4 regions of the Xanthomonas sp. 10-10 genome follow, and region 1 is predicted to be linked to each of the others. Evidence: predicted binding sites of a transcription regulator. Region 1 holds the regulator's gene; each other region holds the start of a gene.
What was found. The regulator FliA, encoded in region 1, starts transcription of late flagellar genes. The targets are predictions, from matches to a motif close to TAAAGTTTNNCNNNCNNNGGCCGATAA.

Region 1 (2,202 bases):
GCACCCTGGATGAAGTGATCATCGAAGGCCCCGGCGGCGTGCTGGTGGTGCCGGCCGCCTCCGGTCGCCGCCACATGGCCGAACTGGCCCCGGCCCAGCACATCGGCCTGGTCAACGTGTTCTCCGAACTGGAACGCGACCTGGACGTGATGGTCATCGACACCGCCGCCGGCATCACCGACAGCGTGCTGACCTTCTGCCAGGCCGCCCAGGACACCGTGGTGGTGGTCTGCGACGAACCGGCCTCGATCACCGACGCCTACGCGCTGATCAAGGTGCTCTCGCGCGAACGCGGCGTGGACCGCCTGCAGATCATCGCCAACATGGTGCGCGACCCCAACGAAGGCCGCCTGCTGTACGACAAGCTCTCCCGCGTCTGCGAAAAGTTCCTCGGCGACGTGTCGCTGAACTATCTCGGCCACGTCCCGCAGGACGACTGGTTGCGCCTGTCGGTGCAGCGTCAGCAGCCGGTCATCAAGGCCTACCCCGCCAGTCCGTCGGCGCAGGCCATCGCCGAAATCGCACGCCGTACCTCGCGCTGGCAGGCTCCCACCGTGCCGCGCGGCAACGTCGAGTTCTTTGTCGAACGCATCATTCAACGGGGAGTGGCCGCATGAGCACCGCTACCGCAACCACGGCCAGCGCGCAGTACCGCGCCGTGCAGCGCAACAACGCCAACGACGTGGTGACCCAGCACGCCGACCTGGTCCGCCGCATCGCCCACCATCTGGCCGCGCGCCTGCCGGCCAGCGTGGAAGTGGACGACCTGATCCAGGCCGGCATGATCGGCCTGATCGAGGCCTCGCGCAGCTACGACTCCGAACAGGGCGCCTCGTTCGAAACCTATGCTTCGATCCGCATCCGCGGCTCGATGATCGACGAGATCCGCCGTGGCGACTGGGTACCGCGTTCGGTGCACCGCCGTGCCCGCGACGCCGCTGCGGCGGTGCGCAAGATCGAGCAGAACACCGGCCGCGCCGCCGCCGCCACCGAGGTGGCCGCCGCGATGGAAATGCCGCTGCCCGACTACCTGCGCCTGATGGAAGATGCCGCACGCGGCCAGGTGCTGAGCCTGGAATCGCGCATCGAGGATCACGGCGAGCTGGACACCACCGCCAAGGGTGGCCCCAATCCGCAACAGATGATGGAGCGTGGCGAATTCGGCCGCGAGCTGGGCAAGGCCATCGGCCAGTTGCCCGAGCGCGAGCAGCTGGTGCTGTCGCTGTACTACGAACAGGAATTGAACCTGAAGGAAATCGGCGCCGTGCTCGGTGTCAGCGAGTCGCGCGTCTGCCAGATCCATGGCCAGGCCGTGGTGCGTTTGCGCGGCCGCCTCAAAGTCTTCGAACTGGCCGATGCCGGTGTCGAAATTGACGACTAATTTTTTCGCGTATTTTTTAGCGTTAGGAGCTTGATGTGAACAAGAACATGCGGATCCTGATCGTGGACGACTTCTCGACGATGCGACGTATCGTCAAGAATCTGTTGGCGGATCTCGGCTTCACCAATACCGCAGAGGCCGAAGACGGCAACAGCGCACTGGCTGCGTTGCGCGCGGGCCCGTTCGATTTCGTGGTGACGGACTGGAACATGCCCGGCATGACCGGCATCGACCTGCTGCGCAACATCCGCGCCGACGCCAAGCTCAAGCACCTGCCGGTGATGATGGTGACCGCCGAAGCCAAGCGCGAGCAGATCATCGAAGCGGCGCAGTGCGGCGTGAACGGCTACATCATCAAGCCGTTCACCGCGCAGACGCTGGAAGAAAAGCTGGGCAAGGTGTTCGAACGTCTGGCGGCGACCGCCTGATGAACGCCACCGTGGAAACCGATGCCGAACGTGCCGCGTTGATCGAGCGCCTGCAGAACGCGCTCGATGCACTGGAAAGCGGTGACCAGGTCGCCTGGCGTCGCGAGGTCGATCACCTCGCCGCCCTGCGCACACGCCCGATGATGCAGAGCCTGAGCCGGCTCGCGCGCGAACTCGGCCAGGCGCTGGGCGAGTTGCCCACGGTGCCCGAGGAAGCCGGCGAACTGGACGATGCCTGCTCGCGCCTGGACCACGTGGTGGAAATGACCGAAAAGGCCAGCCATCGCACGCTGGACCTGGTGGAAGAATGCCGCGTGCTGGCCAACCAGCTGCGCGACGGTGGGCTCAATGAAGACCAGGGCGCGCTGCTGGAAAAGATGCGCCACAACCTGA
Region 2 (2,202 bases), 1.6 Mb from region 1:
AGCCCTGGAGTGTAGCCACCCGCGGGTGCAAGCGGCGGCATGTCGCGGGATGGTCACCTGCGATGGCCGCGTGTCGCGCGGGAGCAGCCGCGCACCTGCACGCGTCCAACCGGTGCGGCACGGCGATGCGCGCGCCTGGAGAGACTAGTAAAGCCTGGCGCACAGTCGTCAGGTGGGGTGCGGACAGTGCGCTCGGAACCGGAGTGTGCGAGGGGCATCTGCCGCACCGGGCACCGGCTACGTCCGCCTGGCTGCGCAGTCGTTTTGCCAAGCGCTCTTAGAACAGGTCCACGCTGCCGGTCTGTTGCGTGGTCTGCAGCAACTGCCCGCTGGTGATCAGCTCGGAGTACACCACCGCGCGATTGCGGCCGTGCTGCTTGGCCCAGTACAGCGCCTTGTCCGCTTCGTCCAGCAGCTGGCTGATCAGCCGCCCGTGGGTCAGCTCCACGATGCCGGTGCTGAGCGTGACCTGCCCGACCTGCGGGAACACATGCTCGGCAACGGCCAGGCGGAAGCGCTCGAACAGGCTGACCGCCACATCGCGATCCACCCCACGCAGCACGATCACGAATTCTTCGCCGCCGAAGCGGAACAGCAGATCGTCCTGACGGAACGCGCGCTGCATCAACTGCGCCACCAGCAGCAGTACTTCGTCGCCGTACAGATGACCGAAGGTGTCGTTGACCCGCTTGAAGTGATCGATATCCACGATGCCCAGCCAGATGCTGTCGTTGGCCGGCGCGTCCGGACCAGCTGCGAACAGCCCCAGCACCACGTCGTCGAATGTCTTGCGGTTGCGCAGGCCGGTCAACGCGTCGCGCTGGGCATCGTCGAGCAGGCTGCGGTAGTTCTGGAAGAAGCGTGCGAAGCCCTGCAACATCGCCTGTTCGGCAACACCGGGCGTGCGCGCACCGCCCACCCGCAGGCAGGTCCGGATGCCACGCGCTTCCATCATCGGGTACAGCAGCAGCGCATTGCCATCCTGCTGCAGCTGCACCACCTCGCCAGGGCCATGCACGTCGGCCAGCCGGGCACGCATCTGCGCATCCTTCAGCTCGGCCACCGTCAGCGACAGGCGGCCGTCGTCGTGCAGGCGGGTTTCGGCCATGGTGCGGCCGTCCGGGGCGATGCGCAGCAGCGACAATTCCTCGACGGAGCAGACCTCGCGCATGGTGCGCAACAGGCTCAGATCGAGCAGATCGGCGTCGCGGATGGCGGTCATGTCCACCATCCGTTCCAGCAACGGCGTAGCGCTCATTGGCGGCGCAGCCGGTGCGCAAACGCGGGCCCGCCCTGCCGGACGCGGCGGGCTGGCAGACAACTGGAGTGGCAACGCGCAGGCTTCACGACAACGACCGGCAGTCAGGATGCCGGTTCATCGGCGTTGCCCGCGCAAACTTGAGACCGCTCGCCGACCGTGCTCAGCCCGCATCCAGCCCTCGGTGCGCAGCGGACAAAAATGCCCGGCGCTGCGATGGGGCGCATCGCCCCGCGGGGCTCAGGGCAGCGCGGACTCCAGCGCGTCTTCGCCCAGGGCATGCCGCTGCATCAGCCGGCGGCTACCGGCATTGAGGCCCTCGACCTGCACATCCAGATCGTGATGCCGCAAGCGCTGCACCACCTTGTCCAGCGCCGCCACGGCGGTGATGTCCCAGAAATGCGCACGGCTGACGTCGATCACCACGGCGCGGCCAGGCACCTGCCGTGCGTCGAAAGCGTCGATGAACACATCGGCCGAGGCGAAGAACACCTGTCCGCGTACGCTGTAGGTGCGCACGCCGTCTGCGCCATCGCTGTGGGCGATCTGCAGCAGCCCGGCCACCTTGAAGGTGAAGAACACCCCGCTCAGCACCACGCCCACCGCCACGCCGGCGGCCAGATTGTGGGTCACCAGGGTCACTGCCACCGTGGCCAGCATCACCACGCTGGAGGTGCGCGGATGGGTGATGACGGTGCGCAGCGAGCGCCAGTCGAAGGTCTCGGCCGACACCATCACCATGATCGCCACCAATGCCACCACCGGCACCTGCGACACCCAGGGCTTGAGCAGCACCATCAGGATCAGCAGGAACACCCCGGCGAACAAGGTGGACAGCCGGCCACGGCCGCCGTACTTCACGTTGCCCACGGTCTGGCCGATCATGCCGCAACCGGCGATGCCGCCGAACAGGCTGGCCGCTGCGTTGGCGACCCCCAGCCCGG
Region 3 (2,202 bases), 590 kb from region 1:
GGGCAGCGATTCGGCGATGCGTTCGATCACTTTTTCGAAGCGTTCGGCATCCAGTTCCAGCACGTCCTGCGCCTGGCGCTGCGCATGCTCGGTCGCGGTGACGGCGCTGGCGGAGAGCCAGATGTCGGCCAGGTGCCCGGACAGTGCCACACAGGCCATGAAGGGCTCCAGCCCTGCCGGCTCTTCTTCGCTCTGCGCGATCGCATTCTGCAGGTAGTGCGGCAACTGCCACTGGTGCGCAAGCCAGGCGCCGATCTCGGCGTGGGTGGCGCCCAGGTGCTGGCGCTCGGCCTCCAGCAGCGACGCGTTGTCGGGCGCCTGTTCCAGCAGTGGGGCGTACAGCGCGGGTGCGCCTTGCAGCAGCGCCAGCTTGCCGATGTCCTGCAGCAGGCCGGCCAGCATCAATTCTTCGGGTTTGCGGATGCCATAGGCCTGGCCCAGGATGCGGCTTGCCAGGGCGCAGAGGCCGGCGCGACGCCAGATGCGCTCATGCAACGGATGCGCGGCGAAGGTGCTGCGCACGCCGTGCACCATCGAAAATCCCAGCGCCAGGCTGAGGGTCGCATTGAGGCCGAGCATGGTCAGTGCCTGGCCCAGGTTGTCGACGCGGCGGCGACTGGCGTACAGCGGCGAGTTGGCCACGCGCAGCATGCGTGCGCTCAGGGCCATGTCCATGCCGATGACCTTCGCGGTGGTGGTCATGTCCACATCCGGGTCCTGCGCCAGCTCGATGATGCGCAGCGCGACGCCCGGGGGCGAGGGCAGGTTACGGCAGTAGTGCAGGGCGGCCTGGAGATCTGGTTGCATGAGTCATCGCCAACAGTGAACGCAAGCATACAGCTGCGTTCGGTGAGTTTGAGCACGCCACGGCCCGCGGTCGCCGCGCTGGAATGCATGCGCGGCGGGTTCTGAGAGTGTGGTTGGCATCCAGGTTTAGCGGCAACCCCGACGACATCTATAGCGTCGAGGCCGGCTGAAGCCGCGACGGATGCGTGCGCTTCAGTTTGCTGCGTGTGGATGCGGCGCGCAGTGGAAGGCAAAAAAAAAGCCGCGGCATGGCCGCGGCTTTCTTCACGCTGTGGCGAAGATCAGGCCAGGCCAGCCTGCTTCATCACTTCGGCGGCGTAGTCTTCCACCACCCTCTCGATGCCTTCGCCAACGGCCAGGCGCTGGAAGCCGATCACCTCGGCGCCAGCGGCCTTGACGGCCTGCTCGACGGTCTGATCGGTGTTCAGCACGTACGGCTGGCCGTACAGCGTCACTTCGTTGACGATCTTGCTGATCTTGCCGCTGATGATCTTTTCCAGGATTTCGGCCGGCTTGGACTTGTCCTTCTCGGACATCTTGGCCAGTTCGATTTCCTTTTCCTTGGCGACAAACTCGGCCGGAACGTCGGATGCCTTGACGTGCGGCGGGTTCATGGCAGCGATGTGCATCGCAATGCCGCGCGCCAGTTCGATGTCGCCGCCCTTCAGCTCGACCAGCACGCCGATGCGGCCGCCGTGCACATAGGCTGCGACGTTGTTGGCGCTGTCGACACGGACCAGGCGACGCACCTGCAGGTTCTCGCCGACCTTGGCGATGACCGCAGCGCGACGCTCTTCGATGGTTTCGCCGCTGTCCAGCTTGACGCTCTTCAGCGCATCGGTATCGGCCACGTCGGAATTCAGTGCGGCATTGGCGACGACTTCGGTGAAGGCCAGGAAGTTCTCATCCTTGGCGACGAAGTCGGTCTCGGAATTGACTTCGACCAGCACGGCCTTGCCGCCGGCCTGTGCGGTGGCGATGCGGCCTTCGGCGGCAACGCGGTCAGCCTTCTTGTCGGCCTTGGCCAGGCCCGACTTGCGCAGCCACTCGGCCGCAGCGTCGATGTCGCCAGCGTTTTCGACGAGTGCCTTCTTGCACTCCATCATGCCGGCGCCGGTGCGCTCGCGCAGTTCCTTGACCAGGGAAGCAGTGATTTCCATGGAATTACCTCGTATGGACGAATGCGTACGGCGGAAGTGTTCCGCCAGAGAGGAGACGGTGCAGCGTGCGCGCCGTCCCCGTAAGAATTTTGGGTGGCCTCAGCGACGGGGCGCGATGGACCCGCCGGGGCTGCGGCCGCCCAGCATGGAGCGACCGCATGGCATGCCGATTACTCGGCAGCCGGTGCCGCAGGTGCGTCGGCCTTCTTGTCGGCCTTCTTGGCCGGAGCGCGAC
Region 4 (2,202 bases), 1.4 Mb from region 1:
GCCAGGATATTGGTCTGGAAGGCGATGCCGTCGATGACGCCGATGATCTCGCCGATCTTGCGCGAGGCGGTGCTGATCTGGCTCATGGTGGCGACCACGTCGTCCATGACCTGGCCGCCGCTCTGCGCCACTTCGCCGGTGCCCACCACCAGACGGTTGGCCTGCAGTGCGCTGTCGGCGTTCTGCTTCACGGTGGAGGTGAGTTCTTCCATCGAGCTTGCGGTTTCTTCCAGGTTGGCGGCCTGCTGCTCGGTGCGCTCGGACAGATCGGTATTGCCGGCAGCGATTTCCACTGCGGCCTGGCGAATGGTGTCGGAGGCGGTCTGGATGCCGCCGATGATTTCGGTCAGGCGGGCCACGGTCTGGTTGGTGTCGTCGCGCAGACGCGCAAAGATGCCGTGCGCATCGCCGTCCACGCGCTGGGTGAGGTCGCCTTCGGCCAGTGCGCCGATCACGCGCGCCAGTGCGGCAAGGTGGGTCTCCACCGAGTCGTAGATGCGGTTGATGCCTTGTGCCAACGACAGCAGCACGCCGTCCATGCCGTCGAGCTGCATGCGGCGGCTGAAATCTCCGGCCGAGGCGGCGTCGATGATCTGGATCAGCGCCTGCTCGGCGTTGACCTGCGCGGTGACGTCCACCCACTGCGCGATGGTGCCCAGCTTGGTGCCGTCGGCGGCGATGATCGGGCTGTAGACGAAGTCGATCTGGCGGCCGAAGAACGGGGCGCGCACGGCCTTGGAGGCATTCAACGCGCGCATGCGGTCGATGGCGGCCTGGCTGTCCGGATAGATGTCGCCGATGCTGCCGCCGACGAAGCCTTCGGCGTGGAAGCTGGGGCGGAAGCTCTGCACATCCGGCTCGATCAGCTTGAGCATCGCCAGCAGTTTGCGGTTGGCGAACAGCACCTGGCCGTCGTCGTCGGCGATGCGGATCATGGTGTCCAGATCGTCGAGTGCCTTGATCACGAACTGCCCATGGCGCAGGCCTTGCTCCATCACGTCGATGCGGATGGCCAGCTTGTCCTGGCTCGCCTGCAAGGTCTTCAGCAGCGGTGCGAGTTCACCGGAAACGTTGCGCAGGTCCAGGCGCTCAAAGCGGCCTTCGCCCAGCGCAGCGACCACATTCATCGCCTGCTGCAGCTGCGCACTGTTGCGATGACGCGCCCACCACCACAGGCCGACACTGGCCGCGCCGAGCACCAGCAGGGCCGGGAACAGCTTCGCAAGGGCGCTACCGACGCCGCCGGGCATCAGCGTGGCGGCATAGAACGTCAGCAAGGCCAGCAGCCCGAGGTGTGCGGCAGCGGGCATCCATGCAGTCCAGGTCGTACGCGCAACGTTTGCGCCCGCTGTTGGGCGGGTAACGGGTGCGGCATCGTGTGAAGGCAACATAGGCTGAGTCCAACGTGTGTTCTGGGAAAGGGGGAACGGTGTGCAGCAGGAGTAGGCTGCAATGGGGTATCGGCGGCTGGGTCTGAATCATGATGGTGTGAACGGACCGTTTGTCGGAATGCGTGCCGCCGAGCCGGGAAACAGCCGATGTGGTTGATTTGGAAGCGGTTTCAGTGAGCGTGTGCAAGCTCGCGGCGGTCGGCCGACGTGCAAAATCGGTACCTGTATTTGTAAATTCCGTGTGAATTTCGGCCACCTCGGTTGAGGCAGTCCGCACTCCGATGGAATGCACCTGGCCTGTCTCTCAGCGGCCTGGTAGCGGTGACCGGTTCGCTGTGCAGGTTTGCCGGTCGCCAGGTTCCGCGCTGACGTCAGCGTCGGCACACACCGACGCCATGACGTTGCCCTGGGCATCGGGAAATCGCAGCAGCAGAACGTCGCGCGCGGTGATCCAGGAGCGTCGGAAAAAACGGCAATCCGAGGAGAGGTCAGGGCGATGCAGATGCCCCGGCCGTCAAGCCGCGGTTCCGGCACAGCTGTCATCGGCGGGCGCAACGATGTGCAGTCGAGACCTGCTGCTGCAGCCACGGAGTCCGACCGCACGCCATGGCTCCACCCCAGCCGCGCAGCGTCACTCTGCTCAATCGGCAGGCCGCGCCCACAAAAAAAAACCGGCCGTCTCGCGACGGCCGGTCTGTTGTGTCACTGCGCGAGCGCGCCGGCGATCACTTCGCCGGCGTGGCCTGCGCATCGTCCGGCAGTGCCCAGGCGATCACGCTGTCGCCCGACTTGGTTTCCATGCGGTCGTGTC

Region 2: VZ068_RS03740 (GGDEF domain-containing protein) is a predicted target of FliA. The motif match lies at 1,376-1,402, and genes of this name have one in related genera.
Region 3: VZ068_RS07885 (GGDEF domain-containing protein) is a predicted target of FliA. The motif match lies at 934-960, and genes of this name have one in related genera.
Region 4: VZ068_RS15970 (methyl-accepting chemotaxis protein) is a predicted target of FliA. The motif match lies at 1,458-1,484, and genes of this name have one in related genera.

The regions. Positions count from the first base shown of each region.
Region 1 covers NZ_CP144460.1:2,447,089-2,449,290, reverse strand. Annotated here, with positions in the region: gene VZ068_RS10335 (MinD/ParA family protein) at 1-617, shown strand, start outside; gene VZ068_RS10330 (RNA polymerase sigma factor FliA) at 614-1,381, shown strand; gene cheY (chemotaxis response regulator CheY) at 1,417-1,809, shown strand; gene VZ068_RS10320 (protein phosphatase CheZ) at 1,809-2,202, shown strand, end outside.
Region 2 covers NZ_CP144460.1:885,364-887,565, reverse strand. Annotated here, with positions in the region: gene VZ068_RS03740 (GGDEF domain-containing protein) at 278-1,258, opposite strand; gene VZ068_RS03735 (SulP family inorganic anion transporter) at 1,499-2,202, opposite strand, start outside.
Region 3 covers NZ_CP144460.1:1,852,117-1,854,318, forward strand. Annotated here, with positions in the region: gene VZ068_RS07885 (GGDEF domain-containing protein) at 1-807, opposite strand, end outside; gene tsf (translation elongation factor Ts) at 1,089-1,967, opposite strand; gene rpsB (30S ribosomal protein S2) at 2,138-2,202, opposite strand, start outside.
Region 4 covers NZ_CP144460.1:3,810,929-3,813,130, reverse strand. Annotated here, with positions in the region: gene VZ068_RS15970 (methyl-accepting chemotaxis protein) at 1-1,391, opposite strand, end outside; gene VZ068_RS15965 (membrane-bound PQQ-dependent dehydrogenase, glucose/quinate/shikimate family) at 2,117-2,202, opposite strand, start outside.